Regions from separate parts of the Lentzea sp. NPDC059081 genome, predicted to be linked through region 3. Evidence: riboswitches for the same ligand, from Rfam matches in the RefSeq annotation. Region 3 holds a riboswitch; each other region holds the start of a gene.
The links. A riboswitch is a leader RNA that binds a small molecule or an ion and turns the genes downstream of it on or off. The one in region 3 is predicted to bind glycine.

Region 1 (3,103 bases), on a different contig from region 3:
GACAGGGCGCCCGAGGTGACCTCGCCGACGACCTCGTCGCCGTTCAGCACCGCGTAGCCGTGGCGCGGGGCGCGGCGCTCCGGAGTCTTCAGACCGACCAGGACCGAGTCCACATCGGACTCCGAGACCTTGCTCAGCGCGTCGCGGCCCACGAAGTCGCCCGGCTTGTCGAGCTTCACGACCCGGCCCAGGCCCGCGTGGTACGGCGTCAGCGACGTCGTCAGCTCGTTGCCGTACAAGGGCATCCCGGCTTCGAGGCGCAACGTGTCGCGGCAGCCGAGCCCGCACGGCTTCAGCTCGTGCGCGGCACCGGCCTCGAGCAGCGCGGTCCACACGGCGGAGGCGTCGGACGGCGCGACGAAGAGCTCGAAGCCCTCCTCGCCCGTGTAGCCGGTGCGGGCCAGCAGCGCCGGGACGCCCGCGACCGAGGACGGGTACGAGGCGTAGTACTTGACCGTCGCGAGGTCGGTGTCGGTGAGGCCGGACAGGATCTCGACCGACTTCGGGCCCTGGATCGCGATCAGCGCGTAGTCGGTCGACCTGTCCTCGACCACCGCGTCGAACCCGGCGGCGCGCTCGACCAGCGCCTCGGCGACCACGGCGGCGTTCGAGGCGTTCGCGACGACCATGAACTCCTCGTCGCCCAACCGGTACACGATCAGGTCGTCGATCACGCCGCCGTCGGCCTGCGTGATCATCGTGTAGCGCGCCTTGCCGACGGCCAGCGCGGAGATGTGGCCGACGAGCGCGTAGTCGAGGGCTTCGCCCGCCTGCGGCCCGGTCAGGACGATCTCACCCATGTGCGTGAGGTCGAACAGGCCCGCGGTCGTGCGCACCGCGTGGTGTTCCGCGAGCTCGCTCGAGTAGCGCAGCGGCATCCGCCAGCCCGCGAAGTCGGTGAACATCGCGCCGAGCTGCTCGTGCTCGGCGTTCAGAGGCGTGAGGCGGGACATCAGAACGCTCCTCCAGGGTGCGCCGAAGAGCCGGACGGCCGGCTGAGGCAACAGAAGAATGACACGGTCCATCGGAGACTCCTCACTTGAGCGAGCCTCCCCCTCTGTCATGAGCCTGAGAGCTTCACCGCGCGCAGCGCGGCTTGCACCGTGGGCGAGGCCGATGGGCCTGCTTTCCAGAGTTGCCTTCGTCGTGCGGTACCTGTACCTGAGAGATTCCGGGGAGGAGTTGCTCCTTCGGCGCCCCCTGCCCGAGAAATCGGGTGCAGTGGGACTCTCCCGCGCGACATCGACGGCCGTGTTCAGTTGTCAGCCCCAGACGCTAGCAGGCCAAACGTCACAACGGCACGCCCTGCGCGGTCTTCTCGACCACTTTGCGCTCCGCCCAGAACGACAGGAACGGGACGGTGCCGGCGAGCAGCACCAGCAGGGTGCCCTTGATCGACCAGCGCAGCTTGAGCGCCAGGTCGACCGAGATCACCAGGTAGATGGCGTAGAGGAAGCCGTGGATCGGGCCGACGACCTTCATCGCGCCGCCCATGTCCGCGGCGTACTTGAGCACCATCGCCACGACCAGGAGCAGCAGGAAGACACCGACCACGTAAGCCATGACCCGGAACCGGGTCAACGCACCCTTCATCTGCCCGCCTTCGCTCAACGACCGTCCCGCGCGTTGAGGTCCGCGAGCATGCGGTTGTAGGCCGCGAGCTCCGCGTCTTCTTCGTCGTCGAAGTGCTCGACAGGCGCGGGTGTGACGGCGTCAACGGTAGTCACCGGCCGGGGACCGGGTGCAACCGGCTCCGGTGCGGAGAGAGCCCCGTCACGGTTCTGGCGCGCCAGGCGGCGGAAGCGCCACACCATGAAGAGGGGGAAGAGGCCGAAGAGCGGCCACTGGAGCACGTACCCGAGGTTCTGGAACGTGCCGCTGGCGGACTCGAAGCGCTGCCACTGCCAGTACGCGAGCCCGCAACACACGACCAGCGCCGCCAGACAGGCGAACGCGATCAACAAGCGTTGGGGAGTAAGGAGGCCGCGCACGACCTCCACACTACTTGGGTGAGGCCTCCGACCAGGAGGCCGCCCGTGAGGGACATGAACTCGGGGCTGCCGATTCCTCGACAGCCCTTACCTCTACGCCACGCCGTCCCGGCGCTGCCTCTGCAGACGTGCGACGCACCAGGCCGCGGCGGAGCCACGACGAAGGTGCTGGAGAACCGTCATCGGTCCCAGGCGCCTCCCGAGGTCGGCAGGAGTCAGGCCGGCAGCGCGGTAGTCGAGCGCGCGCTGGTCCAACGGGCTGATGCCCGCGTCCCACCACTGCTCGGCCTCGCTGACGTCACCGACGAGCTGCCAGTAGCTCGCTGCGGCGGCGAGCAACGCCTCGGGTGCCTCCGGCGCCCGCTTGCGCATCGCGGCCACGTAGGCCGGATCCGCCGAGTCGACCTTGACCAAGCCACGCGACCCGCTCCGTGCGGCACCCCGCTGCACGGGAATGCCCGGCGCCGAGGGGGGAGCCTCCGCGAGCCACGCGTTCTTGATCCGGTTCACCTCCTGCATCTCTGCGTCATCAGACCGTTCAGCCGCCCACTGCTTCAACAGCTCGTGGACCCCGGAGTCCTCGACCATCCATGCCTCCTCGTCGGTCGGGGATCGGCCATTGCAGCGGAAGGTATTCGGTAGGTCTGACAATCGCCAGACCCTGAATCCCCAGAACACCCGTTACCAGTGCGTGATTGGCCGCATTCCACCCGTCCGGCTCAACGCGAACGGTCGAAGATCACCGTCAGTCACTAGCGGATCGGCGTCGCCGTGCCGAAGAGGCTCCTGACGAAGGTGATGATCGACTCCGCGCCCTGCCGCAGCCAGCCGAGGACCTGCTGGACCGCCGAAGCGGACTGCTCGGGCTGGGTGATCAGGAGGAACAGCACCAGCGCGACGCCCGCCAGCACTAGCACCTTCTTGAGGTTCACAGGTACCTCTCCGTCCATGTCGCTCACAGCTGAGGCGGCGGACCGCCGTGTCACCCGACATGGTCCCTCATTCACCCGTGCGATGAACAACGACCACGCCCATCCGGGGTCAGGTTCCGCCTGTGGCGCACGCCTGCACGACGCCCAATGTCACCCGAATGGCGGCTAAAGAGGTCCGTG
Region 2 (3,103 bases), on a different contig from region 3:
AGCACCTCGGCGAGGCCGCCGGCCGCCATCGAGCAGGCGGAACCGACCTCGCCCTGGCACCCGACCTCGGCACCGGAGATCGACGCGTTCTCCTTGAACAGCACGCCGATCGCACCCGCGGTCAGCAGGAACCGGACCACGCCGTCGTCGTCGGCCCCCGGCACGAACTTCGTGTAGTAGTGCAGGACCGCCGGGACGATGCCGGCCGCGCCGTTGGTCGGTGCGGTGACGACCCGGCCGCCCGCCGCGTTCTCCTCGTTGACGGCCAGCGCGAAGAGGGTCACCCAGTCCATGACCCGCAGCGGGTCGGTGACGAAGTGCTCGCCCTCCAGGCGCTTGCGCATCTCGGCGGCGCGGCGGCGGACCTTCAGGCCGCCGGGCAGCACGCCGTGCTCGGTGCAGCCGCGTTCGACGCACTCCTGCATGACGTGCCAGATGTGCAGCAGCCCCGACCGCACCTCGTCCTCGGTGCGCCACGACAGCTCGTTGGCCATCATGATCTCGCTGATCGACAGCCCGGTCTCGCGGCAGCGCGCGAGCAGCTCGTCGCCGGTGAGGAACGGGTGCGGCAACGGCGTGGTGTCCGGCTTGATCCGGTCGGTGCCCGAGGCGTTCTCGTCGACGACGAACCCGCCGCCGATCGAGTAGTAGACGGCGTGCTCGACCGAAGTGCCCCCGCTGAACGCCTCGAAGCTCATCCCGTTGGGGTGCAGAGGAAGCGACTTGCGGCGGTGCATGATGAGGTCGTGGTCGTGCCGGAACGCGATCTCGTGCGTGCCGCCGAGCCGCAGCCGTCCACTCGCGACGATCTCGTCGACGCGCCCGGCCGCGACCGCGGGGTCGACCTCCTCGGGGAGGTTGCCCTCCAGGCCGAGGAAGACGGCCTTGGGGCTCCCGTGGCCGTGCCCGGTGGCGCCGAGCGAACCGAAGAGCTCGACGTGCACCCGGTCCACTCCGGACAGGCGCTCGCCGAGCTTCTCGACGAACATCGCCGCCGCGCGCATCGGACCGACCGTGTGCGAGCTGGACGGTCCGATGCCGACGGAGAACAGGTCGAAGACGCTGATGGCCATGTCAGTCGGACTTGGTGAGCTCGGCGTACTTCGCCGCCGTGAGCAGGTTCTCGGCCGACTCGACGCGAACCTTGAACAGCCAGCCGGCGCCGTAGGGGTCGCTGTTGACGATCGCCGGGTCGTCGACGACGGCGCCGTTGACCTCGATCACCTCGCCGGTGACGGGCGAGAACAGGTCGCTGACGGACTTGGTGGACTCGAGCTCGCCGCAGACCTCGTTGGTGATCACCTTCGCGCCGACCTCCGGCAGCTGCACGAAGACGATGTCGCCGAGCGCGTCCGCGGCGTACTCGGTGATTCCGCAGGTCAGCGGGTCCTGGGTGCCCGGCGTCCAGTCGACCCACTCGTGCTCGGTGGTGTAGAGCAGGTTCTCGGGGAACTGCACGGCGACTCCTCTGGCTGGTGACGGGTCAAGGACACACTTGCGCCCCCTCCGCCGTGCAGAGTTGCCTACCCCGAGCGGTCTTGCTGCCTGAGAGTGTGCGGGAGCTTGCCCCTTCGGCGCCCCGACTCCGACGTCGAGGTCTCTCCCACTCGGGTTCCGGCGCTGACGCGCCACGGCCGGTCTTCAGTTCTCGGGGCCGAACGCTATGTGCGGGCCCCGCCGGGTGTCAACGCGAACCGGTCGAGTCACACGCGAGAGCGGCCCGAGTCGCCCTGTCCTAGATGAACAACCACACGGGTGCGTGATAGTGCGATCAGCACAGTGACATGACCTTCCCACTGCCCCACATTGTGAGATGTCGGCCACCGAACGGAGGAGTCATCGTGCGGATCGCAGTTCCCCGCGAGATCAAGAACCACGAGTACCGCGTCGCTCTCACCCCTGCCGGTGCGCACGAGCTGACGAGCCGCGGGCACGACGTGTTCGTCGAGCAGGGCGCCGGTCTGGGCTCCGCGATCACAGACGAGGAGTACCTCGCCGCGGGCGCCAAGGTGCTCGCGACCGCCGACGACGTGTGGGCGGAGGGCGACCTGGTCCTCAAGGTCAAGGAGCCGATCGCCGAGGAGTACCCCCGTCTCCGCGCCGGCCAGACCCTCTTCACCTACCTCCACCTCGCCGCCGACAAGCCGCTGACCGAGGCGCTGCTCGCGTCCGGCACCACCGCCATCGCCTACGAGACCGTGCAGCTGCCGAACCGCGCGCTGCCGCTGCTCGCCCCGATGTCCGAGGTCGCGGGCCGCCTGGCCCCGCAGGTCGGCGCGTTCAGCCTGATGAAGCCCTCCGGCGGCCGCGGCGTGCTGCCCGGCGGCGTCCCCGGTGTCGCCCCGGCCCGCGTGGTCGTGATCGGCGGCGGCGTGGCGGGCGTCAACGCCGCCACCATCGCCGTCGGCATGGGCGCCGACGTGCAGATCCTCGACACCAACGTCGACCGCCTGCGCCAGATCGACGCCCAGTTCTCCGGCCGTCTGCGCACGCTCGCCTCGAACTCGTTCGCCATCGAGCAGGCCGTCCGCGAGGCCGACCTGGTCATCGGCGCCGTGCTGGTACCGGGCGCCGCGGCCCCGAAGCTGGTCTCGAACGCCCTGGTGGCCGAGATGAAGCCGGGTTCGGTGCTCGTCGACATCGCGATCGACCAGGGCGGCTGCTTCGAGGACTCCCGCGCCACCACGCACGCCGAGCCGACCTACGAGGTCCACAACTCGGTGTTCTACTGCGTGGCCAACATGCCGGGCGCCGTCCCGCGCACCTCCACCTACGCGCTGACCAACGTGACGCTGCCGTACGCCGTCGCGCTGGCCGACAAGGGCTGGGAGAAGGCGCTCAAGGACGACCGTTCGCTCGCCTTGGGCCTCAACGTCCACGCCGGCCTGCTGACCAACGGCCCGGTGGCTGACGCGACCGGCCTGCTGCACACGCCGCTGGAGTCCGTCGTCTGAAGACCAACCGAATGAATGAGGCCCCCGCACGCGTGAATCGCTGCGGGGGTTTCGCCTATCTGAGTGCTTTGACGCGCGCCTTGATGCCGTCGATCACGCAGTCCAGCCCGAACTCGAACTGGCGGTCCAGCGACCAGATCTCCCTCTCG
Region 3 (3,103 bases):
TGGTAGGCGCGGATCGCCAGCAGGCCGGCGAACTCACCCTGCGAGCCGGCGTTGGGCTGCAGCGACACGGCGTCGTAGCCGGTGACCTCGGCGAGCCAGGCCTCCAGGTCCGACACGATCCTCAGCAGACCGGCCGCGTCCTCGACGGGCGCGAACGGGTGCAGCGTCGAGAACTCCGGCCAGGTGATGGACTCCATCTCCGCGGTGGCGTTCAGCTTCATCGTGCAGGAGCCGAGCGGGATCATGCTGCGGTCCAGGGCGACGTCCTTGTCGGACAGCGCGCGCAGGTAGCGCAGCAGCGCCGTCTCGGAGCGGTGCGCGTGGAAGACCGGGTGGGTCAGGTAGTCGGACGTGCGGCGCAGGTCGGCCGGGATGCCGTCCGCGGTGTCGGCGTCGATGGCGTCCACATCGGACCCGGTGACGCCGAAGGCCTCCCACACGGCGACGACGTGGGCGCGCGTCGTCTTCTCGTCGCACGCGATGGCGACGACGTCGTCGTCGACCTTGCGCAGGTTGATGCCGGCCTCGCGGGCCTTCTCGACGACCGCGGCGGCCTCGCCGGGCACGCGGACCTCGACGGTGTCGAAGAACTCGCCGTGCACGACGTCCAGACCGGCCTCGCACAGGCCCGTGGCGAGCACGGTGGCCAGGCGGTGCACGCGGGTCGCGATGCCACGCAGGCCCTCGGGACCGTGGTAGACCGCGTACATCGAGGCGATCACGGCGAGCAGCACCTGCGCGGTGCAGATGTTGGACGTGGCCTTCTCGCGGCGGATGTGCTGCTCGCGCGTCTGCAGGGCCAGGCGGTAGGCCAGGGAGCCGTCGGCGTCGACCGAGACGCCCACGAGGCGGCCGGGCAGCTGGCGCTCCAGGCCGGAGCGGACGGCCATGTAGCCGGCGTGCGGGCCGCCGAAGCCGATCGGCACGCCGAAGCGCTGGGTGGTGCCGACGACGACGTCGGCGCCGATCTCGCCCGGCGCGCGCAGCAGCGTCAGTGCCAGCAGGTCGGCGACGACCACGGCCTGCGCGCCGGCGGCGTGGATCTCCTCGATCAACGCCTTCTGGTCGCGCACCACACCGGACGCGCCGGGGTAGGACAGCAGCACGCCGAAGAAGTCGCCGCCCAGGCCCAGGCCCTCGATGCCCTGCGACAGGTCGGCGACGACGATCTCGATGCCCAGCGGCTCGGCGCGCGTCTCGATGACGGCGAGCGTCTGCGGCAGCGTGTCGGCGTCGATGACGAACTTGTCCGACTTGGACTTGCCCGCGCGGCGCACCAGGGTCATGGCCTCGGCGGCGGCGGTCGACTCGTCCAGCATGGACGCGTTGGCGACGGGCAGCGCGGTGAGGTCGCCGACCATCGTCTGGAAGTTCAGCAGCGCCTCGAGGCGGCCCTGCGAGATCTCCGGCTGGTACGGCGTGTAGGCGGTGTACCAGGCGGGCGACTCGAGGACGTTGCGCAGGATCACGCCCGGCGTCACGGTGTCGTAGTAGCCCAGGCCGATCATCTGGGTCATCGGCCGGTTCTGCGCCGCCAGCGCGCGCAGCTCGGCGAGCGCCTCGGTCTCGGTGGCCGGGGCGGGCAGGTCCAGCACGAGGTCGCGCTCGTGGATGGACGGGGGAACCGCGTGCTGCGCCAGCTCCTCCAGCGACCCGACGCCGATGACGTCGAGGATCCGGGCGAGCTCGGCGGGGCGCGGGCCGACGTGGCGGTCGGCGAACGGGGTGCCGTGCTCGAGAGCGGCGAGCGGAATGCGGTCCTGCGTCATCTAACGCCTCCGGGGGCCTGAGGGCACACGTGTCCTGGTGCCCTCCCCGCTCTGTCCGTACCCCGAAGGGCGCCTGAGAGGTTCACCCGCTGCGGGAGCGGGCTTTCACCGTCGGCGGGACCCCCTCGCGGGGCTCCACTTTCCAGAGGCGTCTCGCTCGGGCGGTCCTGGATGCCTGAGAGGTTCCCGGGGAGGGACTTGCTCCTTCGGCGCCGGGCTCTGCGACCCGGTCTCTCCCGCCTGAGTTCAGCGACTACCCGAGAAGAATACCCGCAGGCAGCCCACCCAGTCCCCCCGGACGCGACCTACATCTCAGCACCGAGACCGGACAAGGCCGCGGAGACGGGGTCCTCCTGGTCGTCGCGCAGGGCCACGAGCAGGTGCCGGGCGCCCACGACGTCGTCCCCGCGCCGGGCCGCGACGAGCTTCGCGCCCTCGATCGCCCGCTCCACCGGGCCGCCCGCGGGCAGGGTCGCGCGGTCCACGCCCGCCGCGCGCAACGCCGCCGCCGCACCGGACTCGAGCTCGGGCCGCAGCTTCCTGCCCGCCGCCGACAGCTGCTGGTCGAGCGTCAGCACCGCGGCCACGAGGTCGCGGGAGGTGACGGTGCGGTCGCCGGCGACGGCGAGCCGTTCGGCCTCGGCGCGCACCGCGGTGAGCTCGGGCCCGCCCAGCCCCTGTCCGCGCACGACGAGCTTGGTCAGCCAGCGCACGTACCCGCCGCCGGACTCCCCTTCCAGCGCACCGGCCTTGCGCAGCAGCCACACCGCCGGAGCCTCCTCGGGTTCCGACGCCGCGCGCACGGCCGCCGCGGTGGCCTCGACGTCCACGCGTCGCACGGCCATCAGGTCCGCGACCCGGCCGAACTCCAGCGACAGCAACGCGAGCGACAGGTGGGTCGTGGTCAGCACGCCGTCGCCGGCCTGGCCGATCGCCGCGCGCAGGCAGGCGTCCAGCGCGACGCTGGCGGGCACCGGGGTGTCGACACGTGCCTGGTGGTGGGCGGCGCGCAGCAGCGTCGTGACGTCCGGACCGGCCTCGGTGGCGCCGCCGTCGCCGCTCGCCCAGTGCTCGGTCCCCCGCGCCATCGCCTGCGCCCGCAGCGACCTCACGCCGAGCTTGCGCCCGGGACCGGTGGTGTCGGCGAGCGCGATGAGCAGGTTCTCGGTGCCGACGAAGCCGAACTCCAGCCGGAACGCCCGTTGCACGGCCGCGGCCAGCGCTTTCACGACCTGCGAGGAAGGAGTGGGGGTCATGCCGGCAACGCTAGGGAGCCGGGGTGCCGCGGCGCCTCTGCCGACCGGCCACAGAGGACGGCCAGTCGGCCAGGAAGG

Region 1: it holds a riboswitch for glycine, as region 3 does, so the genes downstream of both, gcvT (glycine cleavage system aminomethyltransferase GcvT) here and gcvP (aminomethyl-transferring glycine dehydrogenase) in region 3, are expected to answer to the same signal.
Region 2: it holds a riboswitch for glycine, as region 3 does, so the genes downstream of both, gcvH (glycine cleavage system protein GcvH) here and gcvP (aminomethyl-transferring glycine dehydrogenase) in region 3, are expected to answer to the same signal.

What each region holds. Positions count from the first base shown of each region.
Region 1 is NZ_JBHYGW010000058.1:1,950-5,052, forward strand. Features, by position in the region: gene gcvT (glycine cleavage system aminomethyltransferase GcvT) at 1-953, opposite strand, end outside; glycine riboswitch at 1,048-1,139, opposite strand; glycine riboswitch at 1,140-1,245, opposite strand; gene ACFWV3_RS45515 (DUF3817 domain-containing protein) at 1,291-1,593, opposite strand; gene ACFWV3_RS45520 (hypothetical protein) at 1,608-1,964, opposite strand; gene ACFWV3_RS45525 (helix-turn-helix transcriptional regulator) at 2,085-2,579, opposite strand; gene ACFWV3_RS45530 (hypothetical protein) at 2,744-2,923, opposite strand.
Region 2 is NZ_JBHYGW010000027.1:69,171-72,273, reverse strand. Features, by position in the region: gene ACFWV3_RS37260 (L-serine ammonia-lyase) at 1-1,073, opposite strand, end outside; gene gcvH (glycine cleavage system protein GcvH) at 1,075-1,458, opposite strand; glycine riboswitch at 1,524-1,616, opposite strand; gene ald (alanine dehydrogenase) at 1,842-2,954, shown strand; gene ACFWV3_RS37245 (TetR/AcrR family transcriptional regulator) at 3,010-3,103, opposite strand, start outside.
Region 3 is NZ_JBHYGW010000010.1:74,641-77,743, reverse strand. Features, by position in the region: gene gcvP (aminomethyl-transferring glycine dehydrogenase) at 1-1,769, opposite strand, end outside; glycine riboswitch at 1,922-2,018, opposite strand; gene ACFWV3_RS22885 (Clp protease N-terminal domain-containing protein) at 2,075-3,025, opposite strand.